Regions from separate parts of the Bradyrhizobium sp. USDA 4541 genome, predicted to be linked through region 2. Evidence: predicted binding sites of a transcription regulator. Region 2 holds the regulator's gene; each other region holds the start of a gene.
What was found. Region 2 encodes PhoB, which activates phosphate uptake and scavenging genes when phosphate is short. Its sites were predicted from a motif close to TGTCATNNANCTGTCAT; they were not measured.
Positions count from the first base shown of each region.

Region 1: the regulator PhoB is predicted to act here: its motif matches at 2,491-2,507, upstream of J2R80_RS24150 (Orn/Lys/Arg decarboxylase N-terminal domain-containing protein).
Region 3: the regulator PhoB is predicted to act here: its motif matches at 1,986-2,002, upstream of J2R80_RS31825 (acetoacetate decarboxylase).
Region 4: the regulator PhoB is predicted to act here: its motif matches at 2,187-2,203, upstream of J2R80_RS22305 (UDP-2,3-diacylglucosamine diphosphatase).

Region 1 covers NZ_JALJZF010000001.1:5,125,108-5,129,936, reverse strand. Annotated here, with positions in the region: gene J2R80_RS24165 (ester cyclase) at 1-238, opposite strand, end outside; gene J2R80_RS24160 (tetratricopeptide repeat protein) at 496-1,092, shown strand; gene J2R80_RS24155 (DJ-1/PfpI family protein) at 1,294-2,445, shown strand; gene J2R80_RS24150 (Orn/Lys/Arg decarboxylase N-terminal domain-containing protein) at 2,552-4,829, shown strand, end outside.
Region 2 covers NZ_JALJZF010000001.1:2,261,490-2,266,318, reverse strand. Annotated here, with positions in the region: gene J2R80_RS10540 (aspartate aminotransferase family protein) at 1-931, opposite strand, end outside; gene J2R80_RS10535 (GcrA family cell cycle regulator) at 1,419-1,931, shown strand; gene phoB (phosphate regulon transcriptional regulator PhoB) at 2,227-2,937, opposite strand; gene phoU (phosphate signaling complex protein PhoU) at 3,083-3,799, opposite strand; gene pstB (phosphate ABC transporter ATP-binding protein PstB) at 3,906-4,724, opposite strand; gene pstA (phosphate ABC transporter permease PstA) at 4,721-4,829, opposite strand, start outside.
Region 3 covers NZ_JALJZF010000001.1:6,660,525-6,665,353, reverse strand. Annotated here, with positions in the region: gene J2R80_RS31835 (acyl-CoA carboxylase subunit beta) at 1-670, shown strand, start outside; gene J2R80_RS31830 (patatin-like phospholipase family protein) at 780-1,943, opposite strand; gene J2R80_RS31825 (acetoacetate decarboxylase) at 2,184-2,969, shown strand; gene J2R80_RS31820 (transporter) at 3,112-4,131, shown strand; gene J2R80_RS31815 (carbohydrate porin) at 4,156-4,829, shown strand, end outside.
Region 4 covers NZ_JALJZF010000001.1:4,754,216-4,759,044, forward strand. Annotated here, with positions in the region: gene J2R80_RS22290 (cytochrome c) at 1-570, shown strand, start outside; gene J2R80_RS22295 (Lrp/AsnC ligand binding domain-containing protein) at 692-937, opposite strand; gene thiD (bifunctional hydroxymethylpyrimidine kinase/phosphomethylpyrimidine kinase) at 1,133-1,930, shown strand; gene J2R80_RS22305 (UDP-2,3-diacylglucosamine diphosphatase) at 2,227-3,039, shown strand; gene J2R80_RS22310 (glycosyltransferase family 1 protein) at 3,036-4,127, shown strand; gene J2R80_RS22315 (threonine/serine dehydratase) at 4,185-4,829, shown strand, end outside.

The DNA.
Region 1 (4,829 bases), 2.9 Mb from region 2:
CGAACGCCAGCCGGCTCGCGACATGGGACGCATCCGACACCAGCAGAACGATGTTGAAGCGAAGGTCCGGGATGTCGCGAAAGTCCCCTTCCAGCATCGCGCGATAGCCGGATAACCCGAGCCGCCGGCCGTTGTGGCACACATCCTCGTCAACGAACTGACCGAGTTGCAGCCAGTCCTGGCGATTCAAACAGGCAATGTAGTTCCGGTAGATCTCGGCGAGGTCCGTTTTCATCATCGATCGTCCTCCTTGCCGCGGGTCCAGATGGCCATTGAGCATCTGAGTGCGATTCTAACACCGATGTCAGTTTCGATTCCGATGTCCGATGGCGCGAACAAAACACTCAGCCGGCGTGCACGTGAAGGCGCGACGTCCCGAAGCGACAGTGCGATTGCCGCTTCGGCAAACAATTTCTCAAAACGCGCGGAATGTCTCCCGCGATCGGGAGTTAGTGCTTCAGGTCAATAACTGTCCTTGTCAAATCGGAGGCGTACATGATCAAGTCACCGATGATGCTTGCGGCATTCCTGACAGCGCCGATCATTCTGTTCCCACCGCAGACCGCCGTCGCGGCTGGCGGTGGTGGCGGCGGTGGTGGTGGTGGCGACCCATACGGGTCGAGCTACGGCACTCCCGCGCCGTCCTATCCCCAGCAAAAGGACAGAAAGACCACGCACAAGATCAAGAAGCCCGTCAAGCAGTCCGGCTTCGAAGACCCGGCGTTCCGCGACGGCTATCGCGCAGCCTATGCGACAATCTACGAACGCAACGACTACACCGCCGCGATCGATCAGTTGCACGCACTCGGCCGCGATGATCAGCCGAACGTCGCGAACCTGATCGGCTACTCCTATCGCAAGCTCGGCGACTACAAGCAATCGCAAGTCTGGTACGAACGTGCGCTCAAGGCCGATCCGAACCACGTCCTGACGTGGAACTACTACGGCCTGTGGCAGATCGAACAGGGAAACCGCGACCAGGCGCAGTATCATCTGCAGCGGATCGCCGAGATCTGTGGCACCGACTGCGAGGAGTATCGGACGCTGGCGGCGGCACTGGAAAAGCCGCCGGGCACGAACCTCGTCTACTGAGCGCGTCGCGTAGCCCGCATGAGCGGAGCGACATGCGGGGAAGGACCGGCCCCGGATGTCGCTGTCGCTCGTCCGGGCTATGCCTGTGAGCCGCTTTGTTCGCGTGTCCGTTTTTGCGGGAATTTCGCCGTTTTGGTCGACGTGGCCGGCGAGTAGCTTGCGTGCCGGGCGACGCACGCGGATACGTTGAGATCGATCATCATGACCTGGCGGCTTCTCGCGTGGAGCGGCATCGCCGTTGCCGCGCTGGTTCCAATCATCGGCGGCATCTGGCTCTTCACCCTGCCCGCCGCATCGGCGTTCCGGGTTCCGCCTCCGATCGCCAAGGCCGAGCAGGATGCAACGCTCGCGGCGCTGAAGCCGCCGAAGCGGTCGCGCCCGCTGATCGCGATGCTCGGCATCAACGACATGACCGAGACCACCGACTATCTGATGCCCTACGGCATCCTCAAGCGCGCCGATGTTGCCGATGTCGTCACGCTGGCGACGGGACCCGGTCCGGTCGCGCTGTTCCCGGTGCTGAAGGTCGAGCCTGATGCGACCATCGCCGCATTCGATGCCGCACATGGCGACGGCGCCGACTACGTTATCGTGCCGGCGATGAGCCGCGACGACGATCCGGCGGTCATGCAATGGGTCCGGCAGCAGGCGGAGAAAGGCGCCGTGATCGTCGCCGTCTGCGCCGGCGCCAAGGTGCTCGCCTCGACCGGCCTGCTCGACGGCAGGCGCGCCACCACGCACTGGTTTTACCTGAAGAACTGGCGCAGCAAACATCCTGAGATCCGCTATGTCGCCGACCGCCGCATCGTGGTCGACCACGGCGTCGCGACGACGACCGGGATTTCGGCCTCGATGCCGATGTCGCTGACCCTGATCGAGGCGATCGCCGGCCGTACCAGGGCTGAGGCCGTCGCGCGCGAGATCGGCCTGCCCGGCTGGGACGCGCGGCATGACAGCAACGCCTTCAAGTTCACGCGTCCCTTCGCGCTGACCGCCATCCGGAACACGCTGGCGTTCTGGAACCGGGAACAGCTCGGCCTCGCGCTTGCCCCCGGCGTCGACGAGGTCTCGCTGGCGCTGGTCGCCGACAGCTGGTCGCGCACCTACCGCTCGCATGCCGTGACCTTCGCCGCGACCGACGACGTCGTCACGACCCGCAACGGCCTGCGCGTCTATCCGCAGGTCGTAGCGCCGGATTGGTCCGCAGATCGTCTGCCGCCCGCGGTCGGCACCGCGCCGCCCGTGCAGGCGCTCGACCGGGCGCTTGCCGGGATCGAAACACGCTATGGCCGTGATACGGCGGACTTCGTCGCCATGCAGCTCGAATACCCACGGGCTGACGCCGTGCAGTGAGGGATTGCGTCCCCAACAACGTATTCGATCCTCCATCCGCACCATTGTCATCTGCCTGTCATGAATTGTGCCGACACGTCAGCGCCGGACCAGTTCGGGGACACGCATGGACTATTTCAAACGCTTCAACTTCCTGTTCGCTGCGCCGGTGTTCGAGGCCGACGACCTCGAGGGCATCCGCTTCAACCAGATCATCGCCGAGATCGAGCGCTCCGGCTTCGAGGTGGTTCGCGCCCGCAAGCTGGAAGATGCCGAGATCGCGGTGCAGACCGACGCCGCGATCGGCTGCATGGTGGTCGATTGGGGCAAGAAGGGCCTTGAGGGCAAGACCGCGGCGCTGATCAACCTGATGCGCCGGCGCGGCCTCGACTTCCCGATCATCCTGTTGATCCGGCGCAAGCGGTTCGAGGACCTGCCGGTCGAGGTGCTCGATTTCATCGACGGCTACGTGTTCCTGTCCGAGGAAACCCCGCCCTTCATCGCCAAGAACCTGATCTCCAGGCTGAAGCAATATGCCGAGAATTTGAAGACGCCGTTCTTCGGCGCGCTGGTCGACTATGCCGAGGAAGGCAACCAGCTCTGGACCTGCCCGGGCCACAATGGCGGCGTGTTCTACAGCCGCAGCCCAATCGGACGGGTGTTCGTCGAACACCTTGGCGAAGCCGTGTTCCGCGACGACCTCGACAATTCCGTGCTCGACCTCGGCGACCTCCTCACCCATGAGGGGCCGGCGCTGCGGGCGCAGAAGGAGGCGGCGCGGATCTTCGGCGCCGAGAAAACCTATTTCGTGCTCAACGGCACCTCGACCTCCAACAAGGTCGCGCTCGGCTCGCTGGTCACCGACGGCGACCTCGTGCTGTTCGACCGCAACAATCACAAGGCCGCGCATCACGGCGCGCTGCTGATCGGCGGCGGCATCCCGGTCTACGTGCCGACGGTGCGCAACGCCTGGGGCCTGATCGGGCCGATGCGCTGGGACCTGCTCGACGAGGGCACGCTGCGCGACCACATCCGCAAGCACCCGCTGGTCAAGGACGAGAACGCCTGGAAGAAGGAGCGTCCGTTCCGCGTCGCCGTGGTCGAGCAGTGCACCTATGACGGCACCATCCACTCGGCCGAGATGATCCTCAAGCGGATCGGCCATCTCTGCGACTACATCCTGTTCGACGAGGCCTGGGCCGGCTTCATGAAATTCCACCCGATCTATGCCGGCCGCTTCGCGATGGGGCTGTCCGATCTCGGCCCCGAGGCCCCCGGCATCATTGCGACCCAATCGACCCACAAGCAGCTCGCGAGCTTCTCGCAGGCCTCGCAGATCCACATCCGCGACCGCCACATCAAGGGCCAGAAGCGCCGGGTCGAGCACCGCCGCTTCAACGAAAGCTTCATGCAGCACGCCTCGACCTCGCCATTCTATCCGATCTTCGCCTCGCTCGATGTCGGCGCGCAGATGATGAAGGGCCGCTCCGGCGAAGTCTTGTGGGACGACACGATCCGGCTCGGCATCGAGCTGCGCAAGAAAATCCGCGCCGTGAAGCGCGAGTTCGAGGAGAAGGAGACGCGCCCCGAGCGGCGCTGGTTCTTCGAGCCGTTCGTGCCGGATCGCGTCATGATCCCCGACGTCGCGCGCGAGAACGGCGTGCACAATGTCGCCTGGGAGACGATCTCGACCGACCAGCTCGCGACCAACCCGTCCTACTGGCAGCTCAATCCCGGCGAGACCTGGCACGGCTTCCCCGAGCTGACGGCCGGCTTTGCCATGACCGATCCGAACAAGCTCACATTGCTGACGCCGGGCTTCGATCACGCCACCGGCGCCTATGCCGATCACGGCATCCCCGCACCGGTGGTGGCGCAATATTTGCGGGAGAACCGCATCGTCGCCGAAAAGAACGACCTCAATTCCCTGCTGTTCCTGCTGACGCCCGGCGTCGAGGCCAGCAAGGCCGGCACGCTGGTCTCCGGGCTCGTCGCCTTCAAGAAGCTGCACGACGACAACGCGCTGCTCGAGGACGTCATCCCGGAATTCTACCGCCGCCGTCCGGGCCGCTATGCCGGGGTGCGGCTGCGCGACCTCTGCGGCGACATGCACCGCTTCTTCCGCGACGGCGGCGTCAGCACGCTGCAGGCCAGGCAATTCCTGCCCGAGCACCTGCCCGAGATCGCGATGTCGCCGCGCCAGGCCGCACAATATCTCATCCGCAACGATGTCGACTATCTGCCGATCGACCAGATCTTCGGCCGCGTCGCCGCGACGCCGTTCGTGGTCTACCCGCCCGGCATCGCCACCATCGTGCCCGGCGAGCGGCTGTCGGAACGCAGCAAGCCGATGATCGATTACCTGAAGATGTTCGAGGCGAGCTTCAATGCGTTCCCGGGCTTCG
Region 2 (4,829 bases):
TGAGCAGCAGCGACATCTTCTGCACATGCTCGAAGAAGCCGGGTTTCAGCATGACGTCGAGCACGGCATTGGCGGCGGCGACCGCGAGCGGATTGCCGCCGAAGGTCGAGCCGTGCGAGCCGGGCGCCATGCCGGCCGCGGCCTGCGCGGTCGCCAGCACCGCGCCGATCGGGAAACCGCCCCCGAGCGCCTTGGCCAGCGACATCACGTCCGGCGTGACGCCGGTGCGCTTGTAGGCGAACAGCTCGCCGGTTCGGCCCATGCCGGTCTGCACCTCGTCGAAGGCGAGCAGCAGGCCGTGCTCGTCGCACAGCGCGCGCAGTGCCTTGAAGAACGCCTGTGGCGCCGAGCGCACGCCGCCCTCGCCCTGCACCGGCTCGATCAGGATGCCGGCGGTGTGCGGACCGATCGCCTTCTTCACCGCGTCGATGTCGCCATGCGGCACCTGGTCGAAGCCGTCCATCGGCGGGCCGAAGCCCTCGAGATATTTCGCCGAGCCGGTCGCCGCCAGCGTGCCCAGCGTGCGGCCGTGGAAGGCGCCCTCGAAGGTGATGATGCGGTAGCGCTCGCCATGGCCCTTGGAGAAGTGATAGTGGCGGACCAGCTTGATCACGCCCTCCATCGCTTCAGCGCCGGAATTGCAGAAGAACACGAAGTCGGCAAAGCTCTGCTCGCACAGCCGCGCGGCAAGCACCTCGCCGTCCGGGCTCTTGAACAGGTTCGACATGTGCCAGAGCTTGGTCGCCTGTTCCTGCAGCGCCTTGACGAGATGCGGATGCGCGTGCCCGAGCGCGTTGACCGCGACGCCCGAGGTGAAATCGAGATAGCGGTCGCCGTTGGTTGCGATCAGCCAGGCGCCCTCACCGCGCTCGAAACCGAGATCGACCCTGGCGAAGACGGGGAGCAGATGCGACGTGGCAGCGTTGGTCATGACGATCACTGACGGTTTTTAAGCCGACAATTGCCGCGCGCCTTGACGCCAGCGCAGCAACGGCCAGCTTCGGAAAACAAAACGGCCGCCTTTGCGGGCGGCACGTGGCGGGCATTCTATGCTGCGGTCGGTAAGTGTCAATCGCCACGAAGTGGCCTTCCTGCAATGCGAAACGAGCGCAATCCGGAGCATTCCGGTGCGGTGGAAAAGCCTCATCGCGATGCTTAACTGTGTGGGAACATGTGGACGCACGACCGCGGACTCTTGCGCCAGAGTCACGCCATATTGTAGCGTTTGGCCTGTCGGGTACGACATCTCGTGCGGCGGTACTGGACCCTCTAAGTAGCCTTTGTGTCTCGCGTAAACGTTCGGGCGCAACACCGTGCCCGGCGAGGGCTAAGGGATTCTGGCCGCAGGGATATTTGTCCAGATTGGCTCGCAGCGCCGCTCCAATGATTGGCCGGCGCTACGCGAAGGGAAGAATGCGATGACTGTATTGACCTGGTCCGACGATCGCGTCGAGCAGCTGAAGAAACTCTGGGAGTCCGGCCTGTCGGCCAGCCAGATCGCGGCGGAACTTGGCAATGTGACGCGAAACGCCGTGATCGGCAAAGTGCATCGGCTCGGCCTCTCCGGCCGCGCCAAGGCACCCTCCACGGCCGCGCCGCGGCAGCGCAAGGCCCGCCCCGCCCAGCACATGATGCGGGTGGCGCGCCCGGTCTCGCGCGGCAACACCGCGCTGGCGCACGCCTTCGAGGCCGAGATGGAGCCCGATCCGATCTCCTACGACAATGTGGTGCCGATGAGCCAGCGGCTGTCGCTGCTCGAGCTCAACGAGGCCACCTGTCACTGGCCGGTCGGCGATCCCTCGAGCCCGGAATTCTTCTTCTGCGGCGGCAAAGCGCTCGGCGGCCTGCCCTATTGCGCGCATCACTCGCGCGTCGCCTACCAGCCCGCCGCCGATCGCCGCCGGCCGTCGGCGAAACCGCAGATCAAGTGAGCACTCGGGAAAACGACGGAAGACCTCAAAGACAAATCCCCGCGAAAGCGGGGATTTTTTTGTGTGACGCAGCCCGGATGGAGCCAACGGGGCGCTCGTTCGCGCGACCCGTCGGCTCCATCCGGGCTACCGCTACATCACCGGCCTCGTCCCGGCGCAGGCCGGGACCCATAACCACGAATGGGTGTTGTTAGAAAGCCGTCTGGCCGCGTGCCGATTGCGCTGGCCGCGGCGTATGGGTCCCGGCTTTCGCCGGGACGACGCCGTGTTGCGGTTTATGAATGCCGCATGGCCGTTACGGCTGCGGCTCGGCCTTGGCAAAGCGGTCGTCGAGCGCGTAGCCGGCGCCGCGCACAGTGCGGATCGGATCCTGCTCGCGGCCCGGATTGAGCAGCTTGCGCAGGCGGCCGATATGCACGTCGACGGTGCGCTCATCGATGTAGATGTCGCGGCCCCAGACGCTGTCGAGCAATTGCTCGCGGCTGAACACGCGGCCGGGATGCTCGAGGAAGAATTCGAGCAGGCGATACTCGGTCGGCCCGAGATCGATCGGACGGCCCGAGCGCGCCACGCGGCGCTTCTCGCGGTCGAGCTCGATGTCGCCGTAGGTCAGCACGGTCGCAAGCCGCTCCGGGCTGGCGCGGCGCAAGAGGCCCTTCACCCGCGCCAGCAGCTCCGGCACCGAGAACGGCTTGACGATGTAATCGTCGGCGCCGGTGGCAAGCCCGCGCACGCGCTCGCTTTCCTCGCCGCGCGCGGTCAGCATGATGATCGGAAGCTGCTTGGTCTCGGGCCGCGCCCGCAGGCGGCGGCACAGTTCGATGCCGGACAGGCCCGGCAGCATCCAGTCCAGCACCACGAGGTCGGGGACGCGCTCCTTCAGCCTTGTATCCGCATCGTCGCCGCGCCCCACCGTCTCGACATCGTAGCCTTCCGCATCGAGATTGTAGCGCAACAGCGTCGTCAGCGCTTCCTCGTCTTCGACTACCAGAATGCGTGCGCTCATCGGTTTAAGTTCTTTCTCTGTGGTGATCCGTTGCCCAGACGCAAACCGAAACGCTTACTTCCTTGAGCATAGTCCCCGCGGAAACGATTTGTCGCGAGGATCGTCCAGTTTCGCTCTTGCCGGTTCCGTGCTTGCCGATCATGCCTCAGTTGCCCGGCACCGTGGTGGCAAAAGTGGTCATGTCGCCCTTCGGGCGCTTGTCGGTGATCTGCTGGCCCTCGATCATGTAGAACACGGTCTCGGCGATATTGGTGGCGTGATCGCCGATCCGCTCGATGTTCTTGGCGCAGAACATCAGATGGATGCAGAACGAGATGTTGCGCGGATCTTCCATCATGTAGGTGAGCAGTTCGCGGAACAGCGAGGTGCAGATCGCATCGACCTCCTCGTCGCCCTTCCAGACGTTCATCGCCGCCGGCAGGTCGTGCGCGGCATAGGCGTCGAGCACCGACTTGACCTGCGACAGCACGAGGTCGGTCATGTGCTCGAGGCCGCGGATCAACTTCAGCGGCTGGAAATCGCTCTCCAGCGCCGCGACGCGCTTGCCCATGTTCTTGGCGAGGTCGCCGATCCGCTCGAGATCAGTGGCGACGCGCATCGCGCTGACGATCTCACGCAGGTCGATCGCCATCGGCTGGCGGCGCGCGATCGTCAGCACCGCGCGCTCTTCGATGTTGCGCTGCAGATTGTCGATCTCGATGTCGGCGGCGACCACGCGCTTGCCGAGCGCGACGTCGCGACGGATCAGCGCGTCGACCGACTCGGTAATCATTCGTTCGACCAGGCCGCCCATCTCGGCGACCAGGCGGGTCAACTCCTGCAGGTCGCTGTCGAATGCCTTGGCGGTATGTTCAGAAGCCATCGCTTGTCTCCCTCAACCATGATCCCGGGGATCATGGCTTCGTGTCCTGAATTTTAGCATGACCTGATCGGAAAACCGGTTTCCACTTTTCCGGATCATGCGCCGGTCAACCGAACCGGCCGGTGATGTAGTCCTGGGTGCGCCGATCGCTCGGTGAGGTGAAGATCTTGTTGGTGTCGTCGAACTCGATCAGCTCGCCGAGATACATGAAGGCGGTCTTGTCGGAGACGCGCGCCGCCTGCTGCATGTTGTGGGTGACGATCGCGATCGTGTAGTCCTCGGAGAGTTCCTGGATCAGCTCCTCGACCTTGGCGGTCGAGATCGGGTCGAGCGCCGAGCACGGCTCGTCGAACAGGATCACCTCGGGGCGCACCGCCACGGTGCGTGCGATGCACAGGCGCTGCTGCTGGCCGCCGGAGAGCGACAGGCCGGAGGCGTTCAGCTTGTCCTTGACCTCGTTCCACAGCGCGCCGCCGCGCAGCGCCTTCTCGACCCGGTCGTCCATCTCGGACTTCGAGATCTTCTCATAGAGGCGGATGCCGAAGGCGATGTTCTCGTAGATCGTCATCGGGAACGGCGTCGGCTTCTGGAACACCATGCCGACCCGCGCGCGCAGCAAGTTGAGGTCGAGCTTGGGGTCGAGAATGTTGGTCTGGTCCAGCATCAGCTGGCCGACCGCGCGCTGACCCGGATACAGGTCGTACATCCGGTTGAAAATGCGCAGCAGGGTCGACTTGCCGCAGCCGGACGGGCCGATGAACGCCGTGACGCGGTTGGTGCCGAGCGTCAGGTTGATGTTCTTCAGCGCGTGGTGCTCGCCGTAATAGAAGTTGAGGTTGCGCACCGTGACTTTCGGCGGCGCTTCCGGCAGCGGAACCTGGGGAATGTGGCCTGCGGCAGTCGTGGAGACGGAAAGCTCGGTCATTTTGCGGCCCTTTCGGCACCAAGGATACGCGCGCCGATATTCAACGCGAGCACGGTGAATGTGATGAGCAGCGCGCCGCTCCACGCCAGCTCTTTCCAGTAGGCG
Region 3 (4,829 bases), 4.4 Mb from region 2:
CGTCGTCGACAAGGGCTCGTTCTTCGAGGTCGGCACCAATTTCGGCCGCCCGATCATCACCGGATTGGCGCGGATCGAGGGCAGGGCGGTGCTGCTGCTCGCCAGCGATCCGTTCCACTATGGCGGCTCGTGGACCGCTGACGCCTGCCAGAAGGTGGTGCGCTGGGTCGACTTCGCCGAGACCTTCCATCTGCCGGTGGTCTATCTGATGGACTGCCCGGGCTTCATGATCGGGCTCGAGGCGGAGAAGACGGCGACCATCCGCCACGGCGTGCGGGCGATGGCGGCGGTCAACCAGAGCACGGTGCCGTGGTGCACCATCATCATCCGCAACGCCTTCGGCGTCGCCGGCGTGGTGCATCAGCCGGCCAACCGCTTCTCGATGCGCTATGCGTGGCCGTCGGCCTATTGGGGCTCGCTGCCGCTCGAAGGCGGTATCGAGGCGGCCTATCGCGCCGAGATCGATGCGGCCGCCGATCCCGCCGCCAAGCTGCGCGAGATCGAGGATCGCCTCAACAAGCTGCGCTCGCCGTTCCGCTCGGCCGAGAAGTTCTGGGTCGAGGAGGTGATCGACCCGCGCAAGACGCGCTCGCTGCTCTGCGAGTTCGCGCGCCTCGCCGAACCGATCCGCAAGGCTGGTCCGCCGAGCAACATGTCGACGCGGCCGTAAGGGCCCTCAGACTCAACGCGTCATGCGCGGGCTTGACCCGCGCATCCATCGAATGAGTCATCCGAAGCGGGATGGATTGCCGGGTCAAGCCCGGCAATGACGGCCTTATTTACTCCGCCTCCCGATGCACGTCGTGGATCACGATGCCCATGCCGTTCTCGGGCATCTTGATCCATTCGCGCCGCTTCAGCGAGCGCTTGGTGTCCTCGTGCCCGCTCACCCAGTGCTCGCGCATAGAGGTGCCGGAGAATTCGTGGTCCTTGGCGTCGCCCTCATAGGCCTTTTGCTGATAGATCAGCTGCAACAGCGTGATGCCCGGCAGCCGGGCGTTTGCCTTCTTGAGCTGGCGCTCCTCGTCCGACAGCTGATCGTCGGGGATCTTCCCCAGCGCATTGTGCAGGGCGGTGCGCAGATTGTAGGTCTTGCGATAGACGTCGGTGTTGTAGCGGGTACGCGACGAATACATGATGTCCTTGTGCCGGGCCATCACGTCCTGGATGTCGCGCGGCAGCGCGCCGCGCGCCGAGAACAGGTCGACCTGGAACACCAGCGAGTTCATGTTGTCTTCCTGGTCGAGCAGATGCTGCAGCGGCGTGTTGGACACGATGCCGCCGTCCCAGAAATGGTCGGTGCCGACCTTCACCATCGGCAGCGCCGGCGGCAGCGCGCCGCTCGCCATGATGTGCTCGGGAATGATCTCGTCATGGGCATTGTCGAAATAGATGAAGTTGCCGGACAGCACGTTCACTGCGCCGACCGCGAAGCGTATCTTCTTGGAATTGATGCGGTCGAAATCAACCAGCTCGAGCAAGGACTCGCGCAGCGGCGTGGTGTCGTAGTAGCTGGTGGCGGTGCGCGCGCCGGCCGCGCTGAACCACGGATTGGCCTGGTGCGGGGTGAAGAAGCCGGGTTGTCCGAGCGTGGTCGTCAGCCATGAGCTGGTGAAATTGCGCGCCTTGCGGAAGACGTCGCCGTCCGGAGTGTAGTGCCAGATCTTGCGGCTGGTGATGCGATCCCAGAATGTGTGCAGCCGCTCCAGCCGCTTTTCGGGCGGATTGCCGGCGATGATCGCCGAGTTGATCGCGCCGATCGAGACGCCGCACACCCAGTCGGGCTCGATGTTGGATTCATGCAGCGCCTGATAGACGCCAGCCTGATAGGCGCCGAGTGCGCCGCCGCCCTGCAGGACCAGGGCCACGCGATCGCAGCCTTCCGGACGCCAGCCCGGCGTCGCGTGATCGATGTCGTCGAAATGCGGGGTTCGCGCGTCCATATCAGACACTCCAGAAATTCGCGGCGAGAATTCAGCGCGCCGATGACGCCGTGATGACAATTGCGGCGCCCACACTCGGCGCATCCGGCATGCCTGCCTGCATGGTTAGCATTGGCCTCGGCAACGCGACGCGGGTCGCGACGCGCAACCGCGGTCATGCGCCTGACGGAAATTCCTCACATCGCTGTCAATCTCGGCCGTTAGCTTCCGGGAAAATTTTTCAAACAGGGGGTTATTGCGATGCGCAGGGAAGATCTGCTCAAGCGTCCGTCGATGCCGGCCGCCGGCCCGAGCTATCCCGCCGGTCCGTATCGCTTCATCGATCGCGAATTCCTCGTCATCACCTATGAGACCGATCCGGAGTTGATCCGCGCCGGCCTGCCCGAGCCGCTGGAGCCGATCGAGCAGGCGTTCGTGCATTACGAATGGATCAAGATGCCCGACAGCTCCGGCTTCGGCAGCTACACCGAGTCCGGCCTCGTGATCCCCGCGCGCCTGCATGGCGAAGAGGTCAACTTCGTCTGCCAGATGTATCTCGACGATGATCCGCCGATCGCGGCCGGCCGTGAGATCTGGGGCTTTCCGAAGAAGTACGCTCATCCCAAGCTCGAGATCGTCAAGGACACGCTGACCGGCACGCTGGAATATGCCGGCCAGCTCGTTGCGATGGGCACGATGGGCTACAAGCACGAGAGCATGGCGGGCAATGGCGACGTCACCCGCGCCACGCTGTCGAAGACGCAAGTTAATCTGAAGATGATCCCCGGCGTCGACGGGCATCTCGAGGTCTGCCAGCTGGTCGCGATCAACCTGACCGACATCGTCGTCAAGGGCTCCTGGATCGGACCGGGCCGGCTGCATTTGGTGCCGCATGTCAATGCACCGGTCGCCGATTTCCCGGTCAAGCGTGTCGTCGGCGCGCACCACTTCCTCGCCGATCTGACGCTGCCGTTCGGCCGCGTCGTGCATGACTACAACAAGGAGGCCGCGGAGGCGGCGGCGCCGACCGGTCTTGCGGCGGAGTAGGGCGGTCGCTGACATAACACTGTAACAGGCGCGTCCTCCTATGTTCCGTCGAAGGGACGCGCTTGCTCAGCGTTGCGCGTGGGCGAGGCTTTGAACATGTCATTTCGCGCGGTTGCGTTGTCGATTGCCTTGGAGGGCGGCCATGCTGGCTGATCCACCTCCCGCTCCGGTCGGGTCGCTGCTGACCCGTGAGGCGGTCCCCGGTCTGGTCTGGGCGTTCCGCCTGCATCACGACGGCCGTGCCGAGGCGCTTCCGATCGATGCGCCGATCGAGCCGAGCCATGACGGAAGGCTGTGGCTGCACTTCAACCTGACCGACGTCCGCACCCGGGCATGGCTCGCCAACATGCACATCCCGCAGCTCGCGCGGGACCTCTTGCTGTCGAATGACAATTTCCAGCAGATCCACGTCGTCGACAATTGCGTCTACGGCGTGTTTTCCGATCTGGTGCGGGATATCGACGCCGCGACCCGGGAGACCGGCTTTCTCCGCTTTGCGATGACCGAACGCCTCCTGGTCAGCGGCCGCCATCAGGCGCTGTGCTCCGCTGATGCGACGCGCCGCGTGCTCGAAGGTGGCCATCGCGTCGGCAGCGTCGCGGCGCTGCTGGAGAAGATCGTCGACGAGATCGCCGATACCATGGACCGCATGGCGGACAAGATCGGCACCGATATCGATGCGATCGAGGAGCGGGTGCTCGCCGAGGATACCGGATCGGAGCTGCGCAAGAATCTGAGCCGGATGCGCCGCACCTGTGTGCGACTGCATCGCCAGCTCGCCGGCCTGCGCGTGCTGTTTCACCGGCTCGAGCAGAAGAACACCGACAATCTCAGCCCGGCGCTGCGGCTGCAGGCCGGCAAGCTCGCGCAGCGGCTCGACGGCCTCGACCACGACATCGTCGAACTGCACGAGCGCAGCCGCCTGCTCGAGGAAGAGCTGCGCTTCAAGCTCGAGGAGGAGAGCAACAAGCACCTCCACGCCTTGTCCGTCGTCACCATGATGCTGCTGCCGCCGACGCTCGTCACAGGCATCTTCGGCATGAACACCAAGGGATTGCCGCTGACCGACGTCGACAGCGGATTTCTGGTGGCCGCAGGCCTGTTGGCCGGGTCGGCGCTGCTGGCCTATCTGCTGATGCGGCGGCTCGGCATCGTCAAATAGCGCGATCGCACCGCGGCATTTCCCATGTACAGAGTTCTCTCCCCCGCGATGTTGGTGGCCGCGGGCCTCGCACTCGGCGCGCCGGCGCATGCGGAGGACCAGCCCTTCGCCGACCGGATTGCGGATACGCGGGCTGCGCTCGAGGAAGCCGGCTACCAGTTCAGCCTGACCTATATCGGTGAGGGGTTTTCCAACGTCTCCGGCGGCGTCAGCAACGGCGCGGCCTATACCGGCCGTCTCGATCTCGGCACCACCATCGACCTCGAGAAGGCGATGGGCTGGACCGGCGCGACCTTCCACGCCAACATGTACCAGATCCACGGCGACGGGCTGTCGCGGAGCTATGTCGGCAACCTGTTCCTGGTGTCCGGCGTCGAGTCGCTGCCGGCGATGCGGCTCTATGAATTCTGGATCGAGCAGAAGCTGCTCGGCGGCAAACTCTCGGTGCGCGTCGGCCAGCAGGGCTCGGACGTCGAGTTCATCGACAGCCAGTACGACGACATCTTCATCAATTCGGCGCTCGGCTGGCCCGGCATTGTCGGCACCATTCTGCCGGCCGGCGGACCGTCGCCGCCACTTGCCGTGCCCGGCATCCGGTTCAAGGCCAATCTGTCCGATCGCATCACCGCCTATCTGGCACTGTTCGACGGCTCGGCTTCGCCGCCGCAGGGGACGGACGATCCGCAGATATTGAACGC
Region 4 (4,829 bases), 2.5 Mb from region 2:
TTTCCGTATCCGTCCTATCAGCACGCCAGGGTCAGCGATGTGCGCGACCTGTTCGCCTATCTGAAGACCTTGCCGCCGGTCGCCGGCAAGGTGCGCGACCACGATTTGCCGTTTCCCTTCAACATCAGGCGCAATGTCGGGGTCTGGAAATTCCTGTTCATGAACGGCAAGCCGTTCATCGCGGATGCAAGTCGCTCGGCGCATTGGTACCGCGGCGCCTATCTCGTCAACAGCTTCGGCCATTGCGCCGAGTGCCACAGCCCGCGCAATGTCCTCGGCGGCATCGTCACCGCGCAGCGCTTCGCCGGTGGTCCGAATCCGGAGGGCGAAGGCTGGGTGCCCAACATCACGCCGAGGGGGATCTCGGACTGGAGTGTGAAGGATATCGCCTATTTTCTCGAGAGCGGCCAGACGCCGGACGGCGACTCGGCCGGTGGGTCGATGGTGCGCGTGATCCGCAACACCTCGCAACTGTCGTCGTCCGACCGCGACGCGATCGCCGAGTACATCAAGTCGCTGCCGCCGGTCGAGGGACCGCCGAAGCCGGTCAAGAAGGAGAAGGAATTGTAAAGCGGGATGGGTTTGGTTGAACCGGCTCGCCGCGGTTTCGGTTCACCTCTCCCAAGGGAGAGGTGAACTTTCGACGCCGTTCAAGCTCGACCTGATCTCATCATACTCTCGCGGGCGCGTCCTACTTCGCGCCGAACGCCTTGAAGGTGATGATCGTGAGGGTGTCCTGGATGCCCGGGATCACCTGAACCTTCTCGTTGATGAAATGGCCGATGTCGGTGTCGTGGTCGACGTAGAACTTGACCAGGAGGTCGTAGTTGCCCGCGGTGGAATAGATCTCGGACGCAATCTCGGCCTCCGCCAGTGCGTTGGCGACGGTGTAGGACTGGCCGAGCTTGCATTTGATCTGGACGAAGAAAGGAACCATCAAAGTCGTCTCCGGGGATTTCCGCGACTATAGGCCCAAAACGGGCGGCCAAGGCAAGGGGGCGAGGCAGGGGGTCAAGGTGAGGCCAACTTGCGGTAAAGTCAGGCGAACTTGCTGCCGATCGGCGGCTGGGCTAGGACAGGCCATGGTCTTGTTCGTGATGGTCTCATTCGTATCAACCACTGGCGCTGCAAGATGACGCCGGTCGCGCTCACCATTGCCGGCTCGGACTCCTCGGGCGGGGCGGGCATCCAGGCCGACCTCAAGAGCTTTGCCGCGCTCGGGGTCTATGGCGCCGCCGCGATCACGGCGCTGACCGCGCAGAACACCATGGGGGTCAGCGGCATCCATCCGGTGCCCGCGTCATTCGTCACCGCCCAGATCGATGCGGTGTTCTCCGACCTCGAGGTCGGCGCGGTCAAGATCGGCATGGTGGCACAGGCCGACACGATCGCTGTGATCGCCGGTGGGCTGAGGCGCTGGGCGCCGCGCCATGTCGTGCTCGATCCGGTGATGGTCGCAACCTCCGGTGATCGGCTGCTTGCCGCCGAGGCGGTCGATGCGCTGAAGGTCCTGCTGTTTCCGCTGGCCTCGCTGATCACGCCGAACCTGCCGGAAGCGGCGGCGCTCTTGAACGAGCCGGTTGCCTCAAGCGAGGCCGACGTCGAGCGACAAGGCAAGCGATTGCTGGCAATGGGATGTCGCGCGGTGCTGCTCAAGGGCGGCCATGGGCACGGCGCCGAGAGCATCGACTATCTGATCGATGCCGAGCACAGCATCGCGCTGGCTGCGCCGCGGATTGCGACCGCCAATACGCATGGCACCGGCTGCTCGCTGTCCTCGGCAATCGCAGCAGGGCTCGCGAGGGGCGAGAGCATGGAGACCTCCGTGCGCAACGCCAAGGCCTGGATCACGCAGGCGATCGCCGAAGCCGATCGCTTCGCCGTCGGCCACGGCCATGGGCCGGTGCATCACTTCCACAAGTACTACTGAAGCTTCGTAGCTCTGTAGCCCGGATGAAGCGCAGCGAAATCCGGGAAAGCGCCAACCGCTGAAACGGTCTCCCGGATTGCGCTGCGCTTCATCCGGGCTACGCACCGCGCGTTGTTCCATCGCGCTGTGCAGGCAACACAACGCCTCTTCCCCACAGCCTGATGTCGCCAGATTGTCGCACGCTGCTGTTATCCGCAGAGAAGCGGCGTACTGCTGATTCTCGTTAACTATTTGTGGGGCCTCGGGTCGCGGGGATCGTCATCGCCTTGTCACAGGAATCTGTTAGGTGCACAGGCATGGGAAGTGACTCCTTGAGTGAAGAAAGTCCCGAGCGGCACTTTCGCACTTTGTTTATCTCCGATGTCCATCTCGGAGCCCGCGGTTCGCAAGCCGACCGCCTGCTGGACTTCCTCCGCGCTCACGATGCCGACACGATCTACCTCGTTGGTGATATCGTCGACGGCTGGGCGCTGAAGTCGAACTGGTACTGGCCGCAGACCCATAACGATTTCGTGCAGAAGATGCTGCGCAAGGCGCGCAAGGGCGCCAAGGTGATCTACGTCCCGGGCAACCACGACGAGTTCCTGCGCAAATATTACGGCACGCATTTCGGCGGCATCGACGTGGTGGAGAACACCGTTCACACCGGCGCCGACGGCAAGCGCTACCTCGTGATCCACGGCGACATTTTCGATCTCGTGGTGCAGAACGCGCGCTGGCTCGCCCATCTCGGCGACAAGGCCTACGATTTCGCGATCCAGATGAATCGCTTCGTCAACTTCTTCCGCAAGATGTTCGGCGTGCCGTACTGGTCGCTGTCGCAATGGGCCAAGCTGAAGGTCAAGAAGGCGGTGAACTATATCGGCGCGTTCGAGGCGACGCTCGCCGGCGAGGCGCGGCGCCACGGCTGCGACGGCGTGATCTGCGGCCACATCCACTACGCGACGATCCATGACGAGCACGGCATCCGCTACATGAATTGCGGCGACTGGGTGGAGAGTTGCACCGCGCTCGCCGAGCATGAGGACGGCCATTTCGAGATCATCACCTGGACCGACCCGGTGCGCCGGATCGCGCCGGTTCCGCGAGTGACGGCACGCGCTGCATGACGCATATCCTGGTCGCGACCGATGCGTGGCATCCCCAGGTCAACGGGGTTGTCCGCACGCTGACCATGATGGCACAGGCGGCGAAATCGCTCGGCGTCGAGGTGAGCTTCCTGACGCCGGACGAGTTCCGCACCTTCGCGATGCCGAGCTATCGCGATCTCCGGCTGGCGCTGCCCTACCGGGCCAAGGTCGCAAGTCTGATCGAGGCGGCGCAGCCCGACAGCATACATATCGCGACCGAGGGCCCGATCGGGCTTGCGGTTCGCCGCTACTGCCGCAAGCGCGGCCTGCCGTTCACGACGAGCTTCCACACCCGCTTCCCCGAATACGTCTCGGCGCGGACGCCCGTCCCCGAAGCCTGGGTGTGGCGGGCGCTGCGCTGGTTCCACAGGCCGAGCCGGGCGGTGATGGCGGCGACCCCGGCGCTGGCGGCCGAGTTGCGTCAGCGCGGCTTCCGCAACGTGGTGCTGTGGTCGCGCGGCGTCGATACCTCACTGTTCCATCCGCGCGACGTCGATCTCTGCCTGCCGCAGCCGGTCTATCTCAGCGTCGGCCGGGTGGCGGTGGAGAAGAATCTCGAGGCCTTCCTCGATCTCGATCTGCCGGGAACCAAGGTCGTGGTCGGCGACGGCCCGGCGCGGGCGGCGCTGGAGCGGAAATATCCGGATGCCGTGTTCCTTGGCGCCCGCCATGGGGAAGAATTGGCTGAGATCTACGCCGCGGCCGATGTGTTCGTTTTCCCGAGCCGGACCGATACGTTCGGTCTGGTCTTGCTCGAGGCGTTGGCGAGCGGCCTGCCGGTTGCCGCTTTTCCGGTCACCGGTCCCCGCGACGTGATCGGCGCGGCGCCGGTCGGCGTGCTCGACGAGGATCTGCGCCATGCCTGCCTGGAGGCGCTCAGCATCCCGCGGCAGGCCTGCGTCGATTTTGCCGCGCTCCACACCTGGCAGGCGTCGGCCCGGGTGTTCATCGATCGCTGCATGAACGTCCGCCCCGCGCCGCCGGACGGCGAGGGGGAGGCGCTCGAATTCGGTGCCGAGGAGCACCATTTTGTGGCCCTGCCGGCCAGCCAGCCGATCTCGCACTAGACAAACTCACGCTAAATCGTCTTGCCGGGCTGCGCCCCGCCGCGATACAAATCGCGAATGACGGACACCGTTCTCAATCCACCCGTCGCTGCCGCGGACATCGATGCCGCCGCAAGGGTGGTCGCGCCGTTCGCGGTGCGCACGCCGCTCCTGACCTTCCCCGTTCTCAACGAACGCGTCGGCAGCCAGGTTTTCCTCAAGCCCGAAATGCTGCAGCGGACCGGATCGTTCAAGTTTCGCGGCGCCTTCAACAAGCTCGCCTCGATCCCGCAGGACAAGCGGAGCGGCGGCGTCGTCGCGTTCTCCTCGGGCAACCACGCCCAAGGCGTTGCCGCGGCGGCCAAGATCCTCAACATGCAGGCGACCATCGTGATGCCTGCGGACTCGCCGATCACCAAGCGCGAGCGCACCAAATCCTACGGCGCCGAAGTCGTGCTCTACGACCGCGATCGCGACGACCGCGAAGCGATCGCCAACGGCATTGCCGGCAAGCGCGGCGCGACCCTGGTGCGCCCCTACGACGATCCCTTCGTGATCGCGGGCCAGGGGACCGCCGGCCGTGAGATCGCCGAGGACATGGCCGCGCTCGGACTGACGCCCGACATCGTGGTCGCGCCGGCTTCAGGTGGCGGATTGATCGCGGGTGTTGCGACCGCTGTGAAGGCGAAATATCCGCAGGCCCAGGTGATCGTCGCCGAGCCC